2 linked regions of the Sagittula stellata E-37 genome follow. The protein of the gene in region 1 binds, or shares a complex with, the protein of each later gene. Links are inferred from orthologs where the notes say so. Each region holds a gene or a part of one and is shown on either strand. Other genes may lie near its edges. The genes, in order: meaB and scpA.

Region 1 (9,754 bases):
GGTTCGGCAGGTAACGCCGCTTGGTCTTGTTGTTGGCATGGCTGACATTGTTGCCAACCATCGGGCCCTTACCGGTCAGTTCGCAAACACGCGACATCGTTTCGTCCTCATTGTCAGTCGGCCAGAGCCTTGCCAGCCCCAAACCGCGCCAATATCAAAGGGCGCCGCCCGTTTGAGGGAAGGCGCCCAGAATCTCGTTCTGCGGCTTCTAGGCATATGGAGCGGAGTCGTCAAGCCCTCTCGGTCAGGGCCTCTGCCTCGGCTTCGGCCCGTTGCGCCAGACCTTCGCGACCACGGTATCTGGCGATCTCGGCCAGGTGAAGCCAGTAGCTTTCGGACCGGCGCCGCACGTCGCGGTGCACCCTGCCGATTTCACGCGGATCGGCAAGCCCCTCGGCCAGATCGGTCTTCAGCCAGTCGAAACGCCCGCCTTGCCGGATCACCCGCGTCGCGGGGTGTCCGCCACACGGCAGCATGACCAGCGTCAGACGGGGGAAGAGTGCGCGAATCATCCGTCCGTGTTCGACGTCCATGCGCTTGAACGGGTCGACCAGCACCGCGCCGCGCATCTGCGTCCCGCGCCCCTCCAGCGTCCCGAGCGCCCCGTCCCAACCATCCGCCTCCCCCCGGTAGCGCCGGTCGAAGGGCACCACTTCCGGGTCGATCGACACCTGTGGAGAGATCGCCAGAATCCGGTCGATCCGAAGCGCGCGGGCAAAGCGCAGGGCGCCGTAGCCACCCATCGAGAACCCCATCGCAGCCACCTCGTCATAGCGTTCGACAAAGCGCGACAGGGCCGCTTCAAGCGCCTCGGTCTCGTCGTTGATGAACCAGTCGTTCTCGCGCGATTGGATGTGTAGATGCGCAAAGCTGCGGGTCACGAAGCCCATGACCGGGCGCGGCTCGTCGAAGGAACCCGGCGCGCCGACGCGTTGACGGAAACTGACGAACAGCTTCTTCCTCCGAGGCCGAAAGACCGTCGCCCTCAGACGGCCCCCATCGAACACCGGATGGGCCTTCATCGGTCCAGGTGGTCCTCCAGCATTTGCCGGGCGGCCAGACCCGGAGACAAGGTCCCCGCCGCGACCTGTGCCGCCAGGTCCGCCATAGCCTGCTTAGGCCCGGGGTCGCGCAGGCGTGCCAGCAGACCGTCGCGCACCTCCGCTTCGAACCAGAAACGCGCCTGCTCGGCGCGGCGTGCGTCGAAATGCCCGTTCTCTCGCCGCCAGTCCGCCAGTGCCGTCATCTCGTCCCAAGCGGCGTCCAGTCCGTTCCGTTCGATGGCAGAGACGGTCATTGCCTTGGGAAAGCCCTGCGGGTCCTGCGGCCGTTTCCTGAGCAGACGCAGCGCCCCGGCGTAGTCGGCACAAGTCCTGACGGCCTGCCTTTTCAGGTCGCCATCCGCCTTGTTGACCAGCAGGATGTCGGCCATCTCCATTATGCCGCGCTTCACGCCCTGCAATTCGTCTCCGCCCGCAGGGGCCAGCAACAGCAGGAAAAGGTCGCACATTTCGGCCACCATGGTTTCTGACTGGCCGACGCCGACCGTTTCGATCAGCACCACGTCGAACCCCGCCGCTTCGCAGAGGTCGATGGCTTCCCGCGTGCGGCGTGCGACGCCGCCCAGTTGGCTTTGCGCGGGCGACGGGCGGATGAATGCGTTGCGCTCGCGCGACAGCCGCTCCATCCGCGTCTTGTCGCCTAGAATCGAGCCGCCCGAGCGCGCGGAAGACGGGTCCACCGCCAGAACCGCCACCTTCAGGCCCTTCTCGATCAGCATCATTCCGAAGGCTTCGATGAAGGTCGATTTCCCGACACCGGGCGTGCCGGACAACCCAATTCGCAGCGCCTGCCGGTTGCATCCCGCAAGTTCGCCCAAAAGGTGAGACGTCGTTTCCCGATGCTCTTTACGGGAACTCTCGGCCATCGTGATCGCCTTCGCCAGGGCTCTGCGATCTCCGGCCAGCACAGAATCCTTCATGCTCTTGAGTTCGGCGCCCTGCCCGGCCTCTGTCACCTTCGTCACCTGTCGTCGCCTTTCTTCTGTTGTCCGTGCCGCCAAACGGCGATCTTTCCGAGACGGGATGCCCGGGCCGACCACATGCGCCGCAAAGCAAGTCGGCCGGCCTTCTGCATCTCGCACCGACCTCTCGTCGGCGGCGCCATCGCCACTCCGTCATCCGGCTTTTCCGACGAAATAAACCGAAACACCGCGCGGAGTGAACATGCCCGTTCCGCCCACCGTGAAAAAGCCGAATCGAATTGCAGACCGGGCCCGCATGGATCTGGCCCGCACGCCCGATTTCACCGACACCGCTCTCCATGCCGGCTTCCACCGCAAAAACCAGTGGTTCCTCGGTGACACCGGCAACGACACCGCGCTGGAAAGCACCGATGCCGCCTCTCTTGCCTGACCGGGCAGCGTGTGGATAAGGGGCACATGTCCCAGACCCTGCCCATCGACGACGCCCTGCCCGACCTGATCGCCGCCCTGCGCGCCCACGGACGGGCCGTGCTGCAGGCGCCGCCCGGTGCGGGCAAGACGACGCGGGTGCCGTTTGCCCTTCGCGATGCCGGGCTGACCGGTGGCCGAATCGTCATGCTCGAACCCCGCCGCCTCGCTGCCCGTGCCGCCGCGCAAAGGCTGGCAGAGCAGTTGGGGGAACAGCCGGGACAGACCGTCGGTTACCGGATGCGCGGCGAAAGCGCGGTCTCGAAAGACACCCGGATCGAGGTCGTGACAGAAGGCATCCTGACGCGGATGATCCAATCCGATCCGGAACTTGGCGGCATCGGCGCGGTGCTCTTCGACGAATTCCACGAACGCTCGCTCAACGCGGATCTGGGCCTCGCCTTGTGCCTCGAGATCGCGGGAGCCTTGCGCGACGACCTGCTCCTGCTGGTGATGTCCGCCACGCTCGACGCCGCCCCTGTGGCCGAACTGATGAATGCGCCCGTCGTGACCTCCGAAGGCCGCGCATTCCCGGTCGAACCTATCTGGCGCGACACCCCCGTGCCGAAACAGACCCGCTTCGACGCCGCAATGGCCGACCTGATCGTCAAGGCCCATACCGAGACCGAGGGCGGCATCCTCGCTTTCCTGCCTGGCGAGGGCGAGATCCGCCGCACGCAGGCACTTCTGAAAGACCGACTGCCCGCCGGCACACACGTCCGCCCCTTGTTCGGTGCCATGGACCTGAAGGACCAGCGCGCCGCGATCCGGCCGGAAACGGATGGACGCAAGCTGGTTCTCGCCACGTCCATCGCCGAAACGTCGCTGACCATCGAGGACATCCGCGTCGTCGTCGACGGCGGCAAGGCGCGGCGGGCGCGCTTCGATCCCGGCTCGGGCATGTCGCGGCTGGTGACGGAGCGGGTGACCCGGGCAGAAGCCACACAGCGCGCCGGGCGCGCCGGGCGTGTCGCCCCGGGCACCGCCTACAAGCTTTGGACGAAGGGTGAGGAAGGGGCGCTAAGTCCCTTCCCACCAGCGGAAATCGAAGCCGCCGACCTGTCGTCTCTGGTGCTGGAGCTCGCGCTCTGGGGAGCAGAGGATCTGCCGTTCCTGACGCAACCGCCGCCCGGCGCCCTGTCGGAGGCGCGCGCGTTGCTCGAAATGCTGGGCGCCTTGGACTCTGAGGGCCGGATCAAGGCGCACGGACGACAGTTGTCCACATTTCCGCTGCATCCCCGGCTTGCCCATATGCTCCAAACCTGTGGTGCACAGGCAGCCGAATTGGCCGCACTCTTGTCGGATCGCGATCCACTCACAGGAGCATCCACAGACTTGTCCCTTCGGCTCGAGGCGCTGGCCGATCCGAAACGCTTTCAGGAGACCCGCGCCATCGGCCTGCGACGCCCCGCGCTCGACCGCATCCGACAGGAGGCGAAGCGCCTGATAAAGAGCACGAGGATAAGTGCCAAACGGGCTGGCACATCAGGGAAATCCGACGATGTGGAAAGGCGTTGGTCGGCAGCCGAAATGGCCGCACTCGCTTATCCGGACCGCATCGGCCTCAGACGCAAGGGCGACGCGCCGCGTTTCCAGTTGTCGGGCGGAAAGGGCGCTGTGATGGACGAGGCCGATCCTTTGGCCGTCGAACGGCTGATCGTGGTCACCGATACGGACGGAAACCCGCGCGAAGCGAAGATCCGTCAGGCCATCGCCATTTCCCTGTCGGAAGTGCGCGCGCTTTTTGCTGACGGCATCGGCTGGGTCGACACCTGCGCATGGTCAAAACGTGAACGTCGCGTGATCGCCCGCCGCCAGGAACGGCTGGGTGCCATCGCGCTGGACGACCGCGTCTGGAAGGACGCCGCCACAGATGCGATATCCCGGGCGATGCTGGACGGCGTCCGGGACCTCGGCCTTTCACTATCCGGACCTGTCCACAGGTTCCTTGCCCGCGTGGCGCTGGCCCGCGAAGCCGGACACGATCTGCCGGACATGACGCCAGGGGCCTTGATGGAGAACCTCGAAGACTGGCTATTGCCGTACCTTGGGGGCGTGAAGACAGCGGACGACTGGAAACGGTTCGACCTGCTCCCCGCGCTGCGTGCACGGCTGGACTGGGGCCAGATGCAGGCTCTGGACAGCGCGGTGCCCGCGCATTTCATGACGCCCCTGGGACGGCAGATCCCCATCGACTACTCCGGCGATCACCCGGAAATCTCGCTCAGGCTGCAGGAGATGTTCGGCCAGACGACCCATCCGATGGTCGGGCGCACACCGTTGAAAGTCACGCTGCTGTCGCCGGCCCAACGCCCGGTGCAGACCACCATGGACCTGCCCGGCTTCTGGTCCGGCTCCTACGCCGACGTCCGAAAAGAGATGCGCGCGCGTTATCCCCGCCATCCCTGGCCGGAGGACCCCACGGAAGCCGACCCCACGCTGCGCGCCAAACCGCGCGGGACGTGAAAACGCCGCGCCGGTGTCACAAAGACTTTGGATAGCGTTAAACGCTGCATCGCCAAGTGCCTGTCGCAGATCGCGAAAGGACATGACATGTCGATGCAAGCCCCCGCACCGCCGGGATCGCACCCTGGGCCAGCGCTCCGCCGGTTCGCACCGGAGCCACACCTGCGCGCGGGGCACCAACTGCGCCCGGTGCATCGCACCCGGACCACCGACCTTGACCTGCTGATCGTCCGGGCGATGATCATCGTCTTCGTGGCGGTGGTCTGGCTGGTCGCGGTCGCTTGGGCAGCGGAGCAGTTGTACTGACGGACCTGATACGCCGCCGTGGCAGGAAGGACACTCAGGGAAAATTAACCACGGCAGAGTAACGTCCTGGCAACGAACACAGAGTGACGAGACTGCCTTGACCGATTCCGCGCCCGATCCAGCCGATGTGCCACGCCGCATCAGCGCCACCGCCCCCTTCGTCGCCTATCGTGGACCACGAAAGTGGGAGGACCGGCACCCGGCGCAGCCGCTGATCTGGGCGCTGGTCTGGACAATCGTCCCCGCCTTCTGGGTCGGCAGCATCTACTGGCTGGCGCAGGCGCTTTTCTGAGGCAGGGTGCAGAATCTGCACCCTACGGCACGTTTCGCAGGCGGCGGATCAGCTTTCCACGCACCAGCGCATGATCGCTTTCTGGGCATGCAGGCGGTTCTCCGCCTCGTCCCAGATGACCGAATGCGGGCCGTCCATGATCTCGGAGGTGACCTCTTCCTCGCGGTGCGCCGGCAGGCAGTGCATGAAGAGCGCGTCCTCCTTGGCCTGCGCCATGAGTGCCGCGTTCACCTGATAGGGCCGGAGCATGTTGTGCCGCCGCTCGCGCGCGCTTTGCGCGTCGTGCATCGACACCCATGTATCCGCGACCACAAGGTCGGCGCCCTCCACCGCCTTTGCCGGGTCACGCTCGATGGTGACCTTGCTGCCCTGCTGGCGCGCCCAGCCGACGAATTCCGGCTCCGGATCGAGTTGCACGGGTCCCGAGAAGGTCAGGTCGAAGCCGAACTGGCCCGCGGCATGCAGAAAGGAGGCGCAAACGTTGTTGCCATCGCCGCACCAGACCACCTTCTTGCCGGCGATGGGGCCGCGATGCTCTTCGAAGGTCATCACGTCGGCCATGATCTGGCAGGGATGGGTGCGGTCGGTCAGCCCGTTGATGACGGGGACCGAGGCGTATTCCGCCATCTCTTCCAGCACGGATTCGTCGAAGGTCCGGATCATGATCATGTCGACATAGCGCGACATGACACGGGCCGTGTCGGCGATGGTTTCGCCGTGGCCGAGCTGCATGTCCGAGCCCGAGAGCACCATGGTCTGCCCGCCCATCTGCCGCACGCCCACGTCGAAGGAGGTGCGCGTCCGGGTCGAGGGCTTTTCGAAGATCAGCGCCACCATGCGGTTCTTGAGCGGCAGCTCGTCGTCGGGTTCGACCTTGGGCTTGCCCTTGCGCGCGTCCTTCACGGCCCGGGCGTTGTCGATGATGCCCCTGAGGGCGGTCTTGTCGGTCTTGTGGATATCGAGGAAGTGGTTCATCGGTCGGGTTCTTTGCGCTTGCGGAGGAACCGGGGCTCTGCCCCGGACCCCGAGGGTATTGTTGCCAAGATGAAGATCAGGCGGCTTCGACAGCGGTTGCGGCCTTGTCGAGGCGGGCGAGCGCCTCGGCGATTTCCGCCTCTGTGATGTTGAGCGGCGGCAGAAGGCGCACGACGTTGTCGGCGGCGGGGACAGTGATGACCTCGGCGGCGTAGCCTGCCTTGACCACGTCGGCGGCAGCGGCTTTGGGCGTGCACTTGAGACCCAGCATCAGACCCATGCCGCGCACCTCCTCGAAGGTGTCGGGATGCGCGGCGACGAGGCCTTCGAGCTTCTGGCGGAGGAGGCCCGCGCTTGCGTTCACGCTGTCGAGGAAGGCCGGATCGGAGATGCGGTCGATCACCGCCTTGCCCACGGCGCAGCCCAGCGGGTTGCCGCCGTATGTGGAACCGTGGGTGCCCGCGACCATGCCGCTGGCCGCCTCTTCGGTGGCCAGCACCGCGCCCAGCGGGAAGCCGCCGCCAATGCCTTTCGCGACCATCATGATGTCCGGGGTCACGCCCGCCCATTCATGCGCGAACAGCCGCCCGGTCCGGCCGACGCCGCACTGCACCTCGTCGAGGATCAGCAGGATGCCCTTTTCATCGCAGAGCTTGCGCAGGCCCTTCAGGCACTGGTCGGGCAGCGGGCGGATGCCGCCTTCGCCCTGCACCGGTTCGATCAGAATCGCGGCGGTCCTGTCGGTGATGGCCTCGTTCAGCGCGTCGTGGTCGCCCCAGTCGAGGTGCACGAAGCCGTCGAGCACCGGGCCGAAACCCTTGACCATCTTCTCGGACCCGGAGGCCGCGATGGCTGCAGAGGACCGGCCATGGAAGCAGCCGGAGAAGGTCAGGATCTCGATCTTCTCCTTCTCGCCCTTCTCGTACCAGTACTTGCGAGCCATCTTGACCGCCAGTTCGCAGGCCTCCGTACCCGAGTTGGTGAAGAACACCGTGTCGGCGAAGGTGACTTCGACCAGCTTGCCGGCCAGCGCCTGCTGTTGCGGGATCTCGTAGAGGTTCGACACGTGCCAGAGCTTGGACGCCTGTTCGGTCAGCGCGGCTGTGAGATCGGGGTTCGCATGGCCCAGGGCGTTCACCGCGATGCCGCTGCCGAGATCGAGGAATCGGCGCCCGTCCTCCTCGATCAGCCAAGCGCCCTCGCCCTTCACGAAGTGCAGGGGCGCGCGGTTGTAGGTCGGCAGAACGGAAGGGATCATGGCTCATGTCCTCTGGGAAATAGAGGTCCGATTGGTGGCAAGCCCTCGGGCTTTAGTCAAGTCGGACCGGTTCTGGGGAAAGTGACGCAGGATGACAGGCGCGCCGGACAGGCACGCAGGGAGAGCTCAGGCTCGTCGGATCATCGCAGTTTGCATCATGGCGCGTCTTTGACCGGTTCCGGGGCGGAAAGCAAGCGGTTTGCAAGGACCGCGTCTTCAAAGCGCAGCGAAACCGGCGACGGCGCGCAGAAAGATGTCGGCACCGGCCCCGATCAGGGCATCGTGGAAGTCGTAGTCCGGGGCGTGCAGCGGCGGACAGGTTTCGCCCGCCCCGAGGAAGAACATCGCCGCCGGCATGTTCGCGCCGAAGCGGCCGAAGTCCTCGGAAGCACGCATCGGCATGCCCTCGGACACGCGCCTGCAGCCCCGGGTGGCACGCTCCAGCACGGCGACGGCCTCGGGGGCGTTCACGCAATGGCCGAAGGCCTCGTGCACCGCGATCTCCGCCGTCAGTCCGGTGGCGGCTTTTGCGACTTGCGCGCGGGCCTCATCCTCGAGCGCGGCCATGCGGTCGTCGAGGAGGGTACGCAGGGTGACCATGATCTCGGCCTCACCCGGTGCCACGCCGAAGGCCGGGACGCCCAACCGGGCATGGGTCACGGTCGCCAGCCGGAAATCCGGGTGTTCGGTCGGCAGATCGCGGGTCAGCGCGCCGAAGTCGGCGATCAGCCGGGCCAGAGCCAGGCCGGGAGACACCCCCTTCTCCGGCTCGGATGCGTGCGCCGTGCGCCCCGAAAGCCTTACGCGCAGCCCGCGCGAGGCACAGTTGACCGGCCCCTCCTTCAGTGCAACCGCGCCCAATGGCAGGCCGGGCATGTTGTGCAGGGAAATGGCCATGTCCGCGCCGAGCGTGCCGAAGCGGTGGTCCCCGATCACCGCGCGGGCGCCCTGCCCTGTCTCTTCGGCGGGCTGAAAGAGCAGGATCACGCGGGTGTCGGGCGGCTGCCGCGACAGGACGCGGGCCACGGCGTAGAGCGTCGCCATATGCCCGTCGTGACCGCATAGATGCGCCACGCCCGCGCGTTCGGATCGCCACGCGGGGTGTCCGGTCTCGACAATGGGCAGTGCGTCAAGCTCGCAACGGATCAAGAGGCCCCGGTCGCCCGTGCCGAAGGTCGCGGCAACGCCGGTGCCGCCAAGGCCAGTGATCAACGTGGCGGGGTTCAGGGCCGTGAGATGTCGGACGATGATCGCGGCGGTGGCGTCCTCCTCGCCCGAGAGATCGGGGGCGCGGTGCAGGTTGTGCCGCAGGTGCCGCGCGGCGGCGATGTCCTCTTCCGTGACGCCTGTCATGGCTGTTCTCCCCGATGCCCTGTTGTGCGTCATCCCATCACGGCGGGCGCGCGGGTGCAATAACTGCAGCCTTTGGCGCGCTTGCGGCATAACCCGCCCCGGAACCGGATCAGCGCCGGTCAGGCGGCGCTCCCCAGCCCGGCCGACAGCGCCAGCGGATGCAGCAGGAAAAGGACGTGCAATTGGCCAGGCCTCCGAGACCTGCACGGCAGGCTGGGCAGACGTGTTTGACAGGCGGTCGATCCACGCACTCTCCGCAGGTGGCGCGATCACCCCCCGAACGGGTCCTCCGGATAACCGACACCCGTCAGGTACAACCCCTGCGGCGGGCAGACCGGCCCGCAAGCCGCACGGTCGCGCGCCTCCAGAGCCGCGCCCACACGGTCCGGCGCCCAGGCCCCGGCACCGACCCGTTCCAGCGTGCCGACGAAAGAGCGCACCTGATTATGCAGGAAAGACCGCGCGCGCAACGAGAACCACACCTCTGGCCCTGCGGGGCCGTCGACCGCCTTGATCTCCAGCGAATCAAGCGTCTTCACCGGCGATTTCGCCTGGCACATCACCGACCGGAAGGTGGTGAAATCGTGCCGTCCCACAAGGTGGGCCGCGCCTTCGCGCATCGCCGTCACGTCGAGCGGGTGCATGACCCGCC
Region 2 (9,900 bases), 830 kb from region 1 along the record:
GAACATGGTGGAGATGCGGCGGGCGTATTCCTCGAAACCTGCAACATCCTGCCGGGCAAGGTTGAAGACGCGGGCGGCGTTGCCCTCTTCCTCGGCCGGGATATGAAAGACCTCGCGGAAGGCGGTGACCTCGGCGCGGGTGACGAGGCCGTCGGCCTTGGCCATCTTTGCCGACAGGGCGATCACGGCGATGGTGAACGCCACGGAACGCTCAGGCGGCGTGCGCAGGCGGTCGAACAGCGCGCCAAGCGTTTCGCCGGAGGTCAGCGCAGAAAGCGCCTGGGTGATGCGGGTCCAGATCGACATGCCGGCATTTTACCGCGATGCAGCGAAACTGTCAGGGCAGGAAATACAGAATTTTCTGCATAAGCACGAAATCCATCCATCCGCCGGCCCCGAGGCGCACCTGCGAAAGGAGCGCGGCGGGGCAATCATGGTTGGCAGCACCGCCGGGATCGGCGCCCGATTTACCGAGGCATCGTCTGTGCACGCCATCCGCGTATAAAGCGCGATCAGTCGCCGCCATCAACGCGCGGTCAGGGCGAGCGACGCGCGCGGGCTATTTGGTCCGCACGATCATGCCAGGACGATGTCCGCGTCCGCTTGCCGGATCGCTGCAGCCAGGCCGGCAGGCCCATGCTGAAACCGGACTTGCGGCGCATCCAGATACGGAGCGAGCAGGTCGCTCAGGGCGGCGGCGTCGGGATGTGTAACCGTCAGTTCGGTCAGCGCCGCGCCGGATGCGGGCAACGAGCGCCCCGGCGGCACAGCCGAATGCCACTGGATCAGGGCCGGAAAAAGACCGTCGAACGGCAGGCGCCCGTCTTCGGGCACCGCCATGGTCCATGACAGTTTGCCGCGACTCAGTTCCACGGCCCGCCCGGCCATGGGAAGCGCCGCGATGGCCGCGTGGATGTCGGAGACGGCGCAGATCCACTTGTCCAGCCGTGCCTCACCCGCGAACTCGTCAAGGCCGAACCAGCGCGCGTCTGGCGGCGCGGAGGCGGACGGATCAATGGCAATCGCCTCGATGTAGAGTTCCGGGTCCAGCCCGACGAGCTGGTTGTGCGTGCCGAAACGCGGATGCACCCCGCCCGAGGACATGGGCAGCCCGAGCGCACCTTCGACATGCGCGATCGCTTCGGCGAGCGTTTCGCCCAGAACGGCGATATGATCGAGGGTCAGCGTCACCATTGAGTGTGAATTCCGTGCAGTCGCAGCACGATAGACGCGCAAATCCATGCTGCAAAGCGGAAAAACGACCGGTTCCGCGTTGAAAGCTCAGGCAAACGCCCCAAATATGACTGAATCTATAATCTTTACATGAGGGAAATATAGGATGCTGCTACGCGCTCTGGACAAGTTTTTCAGTCACGAAGCTTCGGGGGGCATCCTCCTCATACTTTCAGCGGTCCTGGCCATGGTGGTGGCCAATTCCGGGCTCGATATCCTGTATGACAACTTTCTCGGCAGCTACTTCAGCGTAACCATCAACGGCGAAGGCCTGGAAAAGCCGCTGATCCTGTGGATCAACGACGGGCTCATGGCGATCTTCTTCTTCCTGATCGGCCTTGAGCTGAAACGCGAACTTCTGGAAGGCAAGCTGAAGAACCCGTCTGACGTCGTCCTTCCGGGCATGGCCGCCGTGGGCGGTATGGTGCTTCCGGCCGTCGTCTACCTCGTCTTCAACTGGGGCAACACTGAAACGGTCAACGGTTGGGCCATCCCGGCGGCGACCGACATTGCCTTTGCCCTGGGCGTTCTGGCGCTGGTCGGCGACCGGGTTCCGGCCTCTTTGAAGGTCTTCCTGCTGACGCTGGCGATCCTTGACGATATGGGCGCGATCATCATCATCGCCCTGTTCTACACCGCCGAATTGAAGGTCAACTACCTGCTGATGGCGCTGATCCCAATGGCAGCCATGTGGTATCTGAACCGCCAGCGCGTGCACCGTGTGGCCCCGATCCTGCTTCTGGGTGTGGTGCTGTGGGTGCTGGTGCTGAAGTCGGGCGTTCATGCGACGCTGGCCGGTGTGGTCACCGCCTTCTTCATCCCGCTCAAGGACAAGTGGGGCAAGTCTCCCCTGCACTCCCTTGAGCACGGCCTGTCCCCCTATGTTCTCTACCTCATCATTCCGGTCTTCGCTTTTGCCAACGCGGGCGTTGTGCTGGCGGGCATGGAACTGAACCAGGTGCTGGCTCCGCTGCCGCTTGGCATCGCGCTTGGCCTGATCATCGGCAAGCAGGTGGGTGTCTTCGGCGTGGCCTTCCTGATGGTGAAGATGGGTCTGGCCCGGATGCCCTACGGCGCCAACTGGGCGCAGATCTACGGCATCGCCTGCCTCGCCGGGATCGGCTTTACCATGTCGCTCTTTATCGGCTCGCTGAGTTTCTCCGATCCGGCGCTGATGAACGAAGTGCGCATCGGCGTGCTGAGCGGATCGCTTATCTCGGGCATCATCGGCTACATCGCTCTGCGCATGTCGACCAGCAAGGAAGATCAGGCCGGCAAGGCCGAGAGCGAGTCAAACGCGACCGCAGCCTGAACCATCACGATCGGGGCCGTCCGCTACAGGTCGGCCCCGATCTGACGTTTTCGTCAAACAGACGGCCTTGGACCGGGCCATGATCTGCCCAGTTCCGCGAAATTGGGGCGGCTACCTAAGCCGCCATTGCGCTGACGCGCAGGCGTCTTTTTTTGATACCGCCAATGTTTCGCTGACGTCTTGAGGCGCCAAATTGTCTTCGCGCATCATCCTGTCGAGCACCGTAATGAGGTACGAAATCAGCGGAAACGTCCGGCAGATGGGCGCAGTCGCCGGTTTGCGCGGGCCTGAATTCGGAGCAAACGACCGGCAAGGCGGACCGCTACACCCGCCGGTATGACCTTGGCCCCGGCGATGCGCGCCCCCTGTCCAGGGGACGCGCGAAGGGGATCAGGCCGCCGCGTCGGAGCGCGCCAGACGGATCAGCCGCAGAATGTCCTGCGCCGCTTCGGGAATGTTGGTGCCGGGACCGAAGATCGCTTTCACCCCTGCATTTTTCAGGAATTCGTAGTCCTGGTGCGGGATGACACCGCCGCAGATCACGATGATGTCGCCCGCGCCTTCGGCCTGCAGCGCCTTGACCAGTTGCGGGGCCAGGGTCTTGTGACCGGCGGCCTGGCTGGAGATGCCGACCACGTGCACATCGTTGTCGATGGCGTCCTGAGCGGCCTCTTCCGGGGTCTGGAACAGCGGTCCCACGTCGACGTCGAACCCGATATCGGCAAAGGCCGTCGCGATGACCTTGGCGCCGCGGTCGTGACCGTCCTGCCCCATCTTGACCACCAGCATGCGCGGGCGGCGGCCTTCGTCCTCGGCGAACTGCTCCACCGATTTCTGGATGGCGGCAAAGCCCTCGTCGCCCTCGTAGGCCGCGCCGTACACACCGGCGAGGGTCTTCACCTCTGCCCGGTGCCGGCCGAATTCCTTTTCCATCGCCATGCTGATCTCTCCTACGGTGGCACGCGCGCGGGCCGCTTCGACCGCGGCATCAAGCAGGTTGCCGCCCTCTTTCGCACGGCGGGTCAGTTCTTCGAGCGCCGCGGTGCAAGCCGCCTCGTCGCGCGTGGAACGGATCTTCTCCAGTCGGGCGACCTGGCTCTCGCGCACCTTGGCGTTGTCGATGTCGAGGATGTCGAGGTCGTCCTCCTTCTCCAGCCGGTACTTGTTGACGCCGACGATCACGTCGGTGCCGCGGTCGATATCGGCCTGACGGCGGGCCGCCGTCTCTTCGATCCGGAGCTTCGGCATCCCGGATTCGACGGCGCGGGTCATGCCGCCCATCTCGTCCACTTCCTCGATCAACGCCCAGGCCCGTTCGGCCAGCTCGTTGGTCAGGCTCTCGACGTAGTAGGACCCCGCCAGCGGATCGACGACCTTTGTGACGCCGGTTTCCTCCTGCAGCACAAGCTGCGTGTTGCGCGCGATGCGGGCGGAGAATTCCGTCGGCAAGGCAATGGCTTCGTCGAGTGCGTTGGTGTGCAGCGACTGGGTGCCGCCAAGGACCGCCGACATCGCCTCATAAGCCGTGCGAATGACATTGTTATAGGGGTCCTGCTCTGCCAGCGACACGCCGGAGGTCTGGCAATGGGTGCGCAGCATCTTCGACCGGGGGTTCTGCGCCCCGAGTTCCGTCATGATGCGGTGCCACAGCAGTCGCGCGGCGCGCAGCTTGGCCACTTCCATGAAGAAGTTCTTGCCAATGGCGAAGAAGAAGGACAGACGGCCGGCGAATTTGTCAATGTCCATACCGGCTTCCATGGCGGTCTTCACGTACTCCTTGCCGTCGGCGAGGGTGAAGGCCAGCTCTTGGACGAGGTTCGCGCCCGCTTCCTGCATGTGATAGCCGGAAATCGAGATCGAGTTGAACTTCGGCATGTAATCCGATGTATACGCTATGATATCCGAGATGATGCGCATCGACGGCGCGGGCGGATAGATATACGTGTTGCGGACCATGAACTCCTTCAGGATGTCGTTCTGGATGGTCCCGGACAGCACGGACCTGTCATGGCCCTGCTCTTCGCCGGTGACGATAAAGTTCGCCAGAACCGGGATCACCGCGCCGTTCATCGTCATCGACACGGACACCTTGTCGAGCGGAATGCCGTCGAACAGGATCTTCATGTCCTCGACGCTGTCGATGGCGACCCCTGCCTTGCCCACATCCCCCACCACGCGCGGGTGATCGCTGTCGTAGCCGCGGTGCGTTGCAAGGTCGAAGGCGACGGACACACCCTGCTGCCCGGCGGCCAACGCCTTGCGGTAGAAGTTGTTCGATTCCTCGGCGGTGGAGAACCCGGCGTACTGGCGGATCGTCCAGGGACGGCCCGCGTACATCGTCGCCTTCACGCCACGGGTGAAGGGCTCCTGCCCCGGAAGGCTGCCCATGTGCGGCAGGCCCTCGGTGTCGGCGGCGGTGTAGAGCGGCTTGACAGGGATGCCTTCTAGCGTGTCCCAGGTCAGGTCGTCGACAGCCTTGCCGCGCAGTTCCTTTTCAGCGGTCGCGCGCCAGTCTTCGGGCAGATCCGTCATGTGTGTGTCCTCTCTCTTTCAGACCCGCCGCCAGGGTCAGCCTGCGGCGGCCCGGGTCCGGGTCGGCTTTCAATGTTGCGAGCCCGTCCGCCCCGGCTTCGAGCCAGAACAGATCGTCGGCGTAGGCCTCGCGCAGGCAGGCGCGCTGGCCGTCTGTGAAGGGCATGTAGCGGCCCTCTCCCTCCGGCATGTGGCCGGGATCTTCGCCCCGGTCCGAAAGTGTCGTGCGCAGGCCGCTCAGGTCGAGGTGGCGGTTGCGCCAGAACGCGCCCGGTCGGGCGACGGGCAGATGGGTCAGCCCGCTCATGACCGTCAGCAGGCGGTCGGGACGATCGCAGAACGCTTCGAACGGAGTGACGAGGATCTCTGCCTCCGGACAGGCGCAGGCCAGTTCGGTGACGAGTTCGCGCCAGCTTCGCGGGTTGGCGGCAATGCGGGCGAGCGTCTCCTCCGACGGGGCCGGTGCCCCGCGCGGGATGAGGTGGCCGATGAGCGACGCCCACCAGGCATCGAGCGCGCGCACCTGCAGACAGATCGTGTTGACGTGGCCAAAGGCCTTCGCCAGCCGGGCGACCCGTTCTCCGGCACCGGGATACAGGGTGGCCCGGCGCAGGCACCGGCGCGGCATACCAAGCATGTTCTCGTCACTGACGACAAGCCGCGCCGTGCCGGTCTTGCGGGCCCCTTCCAGCGCGAGGCGCACGCGCCCGGTGGCGCGGCGCGCCTGTGCCGGGCTTTCCGGCGCCTCCGCCACTCCGTGCAAAAGCCCCTTGCGTGTGCGCCACGGCCCCCAGAATCCCAGCCTGCGCGCCTCGAGGTCGGCACGGTGGGCGCGCAGGTAGGCCTGAAAGCTGGTGGTGGCGGCGCGGTGCGCGCCGAGGTGGAGAATGATCTGCATGGTCGTCACGGTCCCGGAGCGCCCGGACGCAGCCGATGCGCGCACGGTTCTTGCAACGGCAGAGCTTGCGCCCCGGCCGGTGACAATGCGGTTAAAGGTAAAATTTTCGCGGGCTGAGGTGCATGTGGCCTGTGCAGGACGCGCGGAGCGACATATATCTTGTGGTATGCGCTGGATTTTTCGCCTGACTGCCATTCTCTGCCTCGGGGCAGCCGCGCTGACCCCGGCATGGGCCGCCGATAACGATGCCGACAGGCCCATCGTGCTGGACGCCGCCGACACCTCTCTGTCGGACTGGCTGTGGATCAAGCGGCCCGTCGTGGTCTTTGCCGACAATGCCGCCGATCCGAGGTTCCAGGAACAGATCGAACTGCTGACCGACCGGTACACCGCGCTTGACGAGCGCGACGTGGTCATCATCGCGGACAGCGATCCGCAGGCGATGACCTCTGTCCGTAAGGCCCTGCGCCCACGCGGGTTCATGCTGGTGGTCATGGCAAAGGACGGCACCATCGTCACCCGCAAGCCGCGCCCGTGGTCGGTACGGGAGATCTCCCGCTCCATCGACAAGCTGCCGCTTCGGCAGGATGAGCTGAAGGGCTTCTGAGCCGTCGTCAGACGTTGCCGCGCAGGAAGAACAGCAGGCGCGCTTCCCGATGCAGCAGCATCATCGCGTTGTTCGTCGGATCGTAGATCGTCAGGCTCTGGTCCGACATCAACGCGTAGTAGGCATCCACTTGGAACTGGTCGTCCATACAGGCCATCGACGGCCCTATGAAACTGGACAGCAGGCCCATGCCCTCCTCCAGACTGATGGACATCAGTTGTTCGGAGACGACGTTGGGATTGGCCCCCGGCACGTCGAAGGCCACCACGCGCCCGGCCTTCACCAGCCGCAGACCGGCCCGCACGTCCGAGACGATCCGCACCCGATGGCTGCGCACCGAGGACGAGGCCAGATCGAAGATCGCCGCCGTGCACGTGGGCTTCGACGTGAAGCGCCGGGTCTGCGCAAGGTAGACGAGACCGGCAAGTTCGGCGCGGACCTCCTCCTCCTTGTCGAGGGGAATGCAGGACGTCAGGACAAGCAGCGCGGACAGGACAAGCACAACGTGCTTCGCAATGCGCATGATGTCCCGCCTCCGGCCGTTCCCTTCGGTCCGGGAGGGTAAGCGCAAGGTCTTGAGACTTCGTTTCGCCGAGGCGGGGCGCGCCGGTCAGGCGTCTTCCTCGGCCTCCGTCAGCGGCAGAGTTCCCGCGGCGCGACGGGTCAGGATGGCCCCGCCGATCAGGAAGAGCGCCACGTATCCCGCAAGGCTGCCCTGCCCTACGGTCAGGATGTGCCAATAGACGCCCAGGAACACCAGCGTCATGACCACCAGCACGATGACCGGCCCCAGAAGGTAGTAGGCCCAGCCCAGATCCACGTCCAGAAGCAGCCCGACCAGCGTCAGGTACAGCCCGTAGCCCGCGCCGACCGCCACGATGGAGACCGAAAGCGCCATGCCGAACAGCATCCACGTCGGCACCGTCCCCGGAACGACGGCCCAGAGACCCACGGCGACAACACCCGACACGATCAGCCCGGCCAGAAAGGCCAGGCTGTGCATCAGCCATATCGCTGCGACGCGTCGCATCATCGCCCTTGTCCCCGCTCGTTCCCGTCTCGAACAGAGAATAGACCGGAAAACACCCGGAGGTCACGGGTGCAAAAGCACTGCGCGCACCGACAGGGCCGGCGGCAGTGGGCAGCCGGCGCGGGAACAGCCGCCGGACACCTGTCCGACGCCTGTCTGCCCAGCCGTGCAAACCCCCTGCCGCCATGGTCTCACTCGAATTCCATGATCACGTCGTCGACCTTCAGGCTGTCGCCCGGGCCCGCGTTGATCCTGGACACGACGCCCTTCTTCTCGGCGCGCAGGATGTTCTCCATCTTCATCGCCTCGACCGTGCAGAGCGCCTGCCCCTCCTGCACTTCTTGTCCTTCCTCCACGTCGATCTTCACGATCAGGCCGGGCATCGGGCAAAGCAGCAGCTTGGAGGTGTCGGGCGGGAGTTTCTCCGGCATCAGCCGGGCCAGTTCGGCCTGGCGCGGGCTGCGGACATGCACCTTCAGGTCGGCGCCACGGGTGCGCAGGCGGAAGCCCTGGGTGATCTTGTCCACCTTCAGGACCAGCGGCGTGCCGTCCACGGTCATCCGTGCAAGACTGTCGCCGGGCGTCCAGTCGCCTTCCACCCGCATCGTTTCGCCATCGGCAAAGGCAATGGTCGCGCCTTTCTGGTCGGCGTCCACGGTCATGTCGAAGGAGGTATCCTGCAGTGTCACGTTCCATTCGGACCCGACACGGCGTTCGTGGTTGCCGAGGCGCCCGGTCACACGCGTGCGCCGGATCTCTGCCACCCGGTTCATCGCGGCCGCGGCAGCGGCCACGTGCTTGAGCTGCGCCTCGCTCAGCGCCACGCCTTCGAAACCTTCGGGATATTCCTCGGCAATGAAGGCGGTGGTCATGTCGCCCGAGATGAACTTCGGATGATCCATCACGGCGGCCACGAACGGCAGGTTGTGACCGATGCCCTCGACCTCGAAACTGTCGAGTGCGTTGCGCATGACTTCGATTGCGGCCCCCCGGGTCGGGCCCCAGGTGCAGAGCTTCGCAATCATCGGGTCGTAATACATGGAGATCTCGCCGCCTTCGAAGACGCCGGTGTCGTTGCGCACGATCCCCTCGCCCAGTTCGCCCTCCGCCGGGGGACGGTAGCGGGTCAGCCGCCCGATGGAGGGCAGGAAGCCCCGGTACGGGTCCTCGGCGTAAAGGCGGTTCTCGATGGCCCAGCCGTTGATCTTCACGTCGTCCTGGGTGATCGACAGCGGTTCGCCATTGGCAACGCGGATCATCTGCTCGACCAGATCGACACCGGTGATGAGCTCGGTCACCGGGTGCTCCACCTGAAGGCGGGTGTTCATTTCAAGGAAGTAGAAGTTCTTTTCGCCATCGACGATGAATTCGACCGTCCCGGCAGAGGTATAGCCCACCGCCTTGGCCAGCGCGACGGACTGTTCGCCCATCGCCTTGCGGGTCTCGGCATCCAGGAAGGGGCTCGGCGCTTCTTCGACGACCTTCTGGTTGCGGCGCTGGATCGAGCATTCCCGCTCGTTCAGGTAGATACCGTTGCCGTGGGCATCGCAGAGCACCTGGATTTCGATGTGGCGCGGCTGGGTGACGAACTTCTCGATGAAGATGCGGTCGTCGCCGAAAGAGTTTGCCGCCTCGTTCTTGGACGACTGGAAGCCTTCGCGCGCCTCGCTGTCGTTCCACGCGATCCGCATGCCCTTGCCGCCGCCGCCGGCGCTGGCCTTGATCATCACGGGGTAGCCGATCTCGTTGGAGATCTTCACCGCTTCTTCGGCGTCCTCGATCAGACCCATGTAGCCGGGCACGGTGCTGACCCCGGCCTCCTGCGCGATCTTCTTCGAGGTGATCTTGTCGCCCATGGCTTCGATCGCCTTGACCGGGGGACCGATGAAGGCGACGGACGCGGTTTCCAGCGCCTGCGCGAACTTCGGGTTTTCGGAAAGGAAGCCGTAGCCCGGGTGCACTGCCTGCGCACCGGTCTGCGCAATCGCATCCATGATCTTGTCGATCACGATATAGGACTGGTTTGCGGGCGGCGGGCCGATGTGCACGGCCTCATCGGCCATCTCGACGTGCAGTGCGTGCTTGTCCGCGTCCGAGTACACGGCCACTGTCTTGATGCCCATCTTGCGCGCGGTCTTGATGACCCGGCAGGCGATCTCGCCCCGGTTCGCGATCAGGATCTTTTCAAACATCTCTCGTCCCTTCGTTCGTCACGCCGAGGGCGTGTTCGTTGTCGTCACGCCCCGGGCGTGTTGTCCGTCGCCCTGCCTCGGCAGGGGATGTGCGCA

What was found.
Region 2: the proteins of meaB (region 1) and scpA are in contact, whole or in part, in a crystal structure (PDB 8DPB), measured with the Methylorubrum extorquens proteins. The link is inferred for Sagittula stellata E-37 from one-to-one orthologs. Residues at the interface, in SOR26638.1 of Methylorubrum extorquens: Arg20, Ala21, Ala24, Arg25, Thr28, Ser32, Arg33, Arg34, His37, Thr98, Gly99, Gly100, Ser101, Ile102, Leu103, Lys106, Thr107, Ala110, Ala113, Ile114, Asp115, Arg116, Ala118, Phe119, Ile120, Arg121, Pro122, Pro124; in SOR27001.1 of Methylorubrum extorquens: Glu577, Glu578, Asn579, Asp580, Gly581, Arg582, Arg583, Arg585, His596, Ala604, Ser605, Ala608, Asp609, Gly611, Phe612, Asp613, Val614, Asp615, Ile616, Gly617, Pro618, Leu619, Glu625, Arg628, Gln629, Val631, Glu632, Asn633, Asp634, Glu661.

The regions. Positions count from the first base shown.
Region 1 is NZ_CP155729.1:3,976,993-3,986,746, forward strand. Bases 1-2,854 are described here. They hold meaB (methylmalonyl Co-A mutase-associated GTPase MeaB), read right to left. Parts: upstream 1,982-2,854; coding sequence 1,019-1,981; downstream 1-1,018. Other genes in these bases: rpmB (50S ribosomal protein L28), read right to left, coding at 1-97; ABFK29_RS19010 (alpha/beta hydrolase), read right to left, coding at 231-1,022; ABFK29_RS19020 (hypothetical protein), read left to right, coding at 2,226-2,414; hrpB (ATP-dependent helicase HrpB), read left to right, coding at 2,441-2,854. Also shown: more of hrpB, read left to right, coding at 2,855-4,918; ABFK29_RS19030 (hypothetical protein), read left to right, coding at 5,006-5,224; ABFK29_RS19035 (hypothetical protein), read left to right, coding at 5,322-5,516; argF (ornithine carbamoyltransferase), read right to left, coding at 5,565-6,491; ABFK29_RS19045 (aspartate aminotransferase family protein), read right to left, coding at 6,568-7,749; ABFK29_RS19050 (amidohydrolase), read right to left, coding at 7,966-9,102; tRNA pseudouridine(38-40) synthase TruA, read right to left, coding at 9,372-9,754. UniProt on the Escherichia coli protein: Binds and hydrolyzes GTP. Likely functions as a G-protein chaperone that assists AdoCbl cofactor delivery to the methylmalonyl-CoA mutase (MCM) ScpA and reactivation of the enzyme during catalysis.
Region 2 is NZ_CP155729.1:3,139,571-3,149,470, forward strand. The notes cover bases 2,507-5,506. They hold scpA (methylmalonyl-CoA mutase), read right to left. Parts: upstream 5,078-5,506; coding sequence 2,936-5,077; downstream 2,507-2,935. Other genes in these bases: nhaA (Na+/H+ antiporter NhaA), read left to right, coding at 2,507-2,545; ABFK29_RS14905 (hypothetical protein), read right to left, coding at 5,040-5,506. Outside these bases: ABFK29_RS14885 (TerB family tellurite resistance protein), read right to left, coding at 1-306; ABFK29_RS14890 (VOC family protein), read right to left, coding at 577-1,194; more of nhaA, read left to right, coding at 1,340-2,506; more of ABFK29_RS14905, read right to left, coding at 5,507-5,975; ABFK29_RS14910 (DUF4174 domain-containing protein), read left to right, coding at 6,142-6,582; ABFK29_RS14915 (hypothetical protein), read right to left, coding at 6,590-7,105; ABFK29_RS14920 (hypothetical protein), read right to left, coding at 7,193-7,615; ABFK29_RS14925 (acetyl-CoA carboxylase biotin carboxylase subunit), read right to left, coding at 7,804-9,804. UniProt on the Escherichia coli protein: Catalyzes the interconversion of succinyl-CoA and methylmalonyl-CoA. Could be part of a pathway that converts succinate to propionate.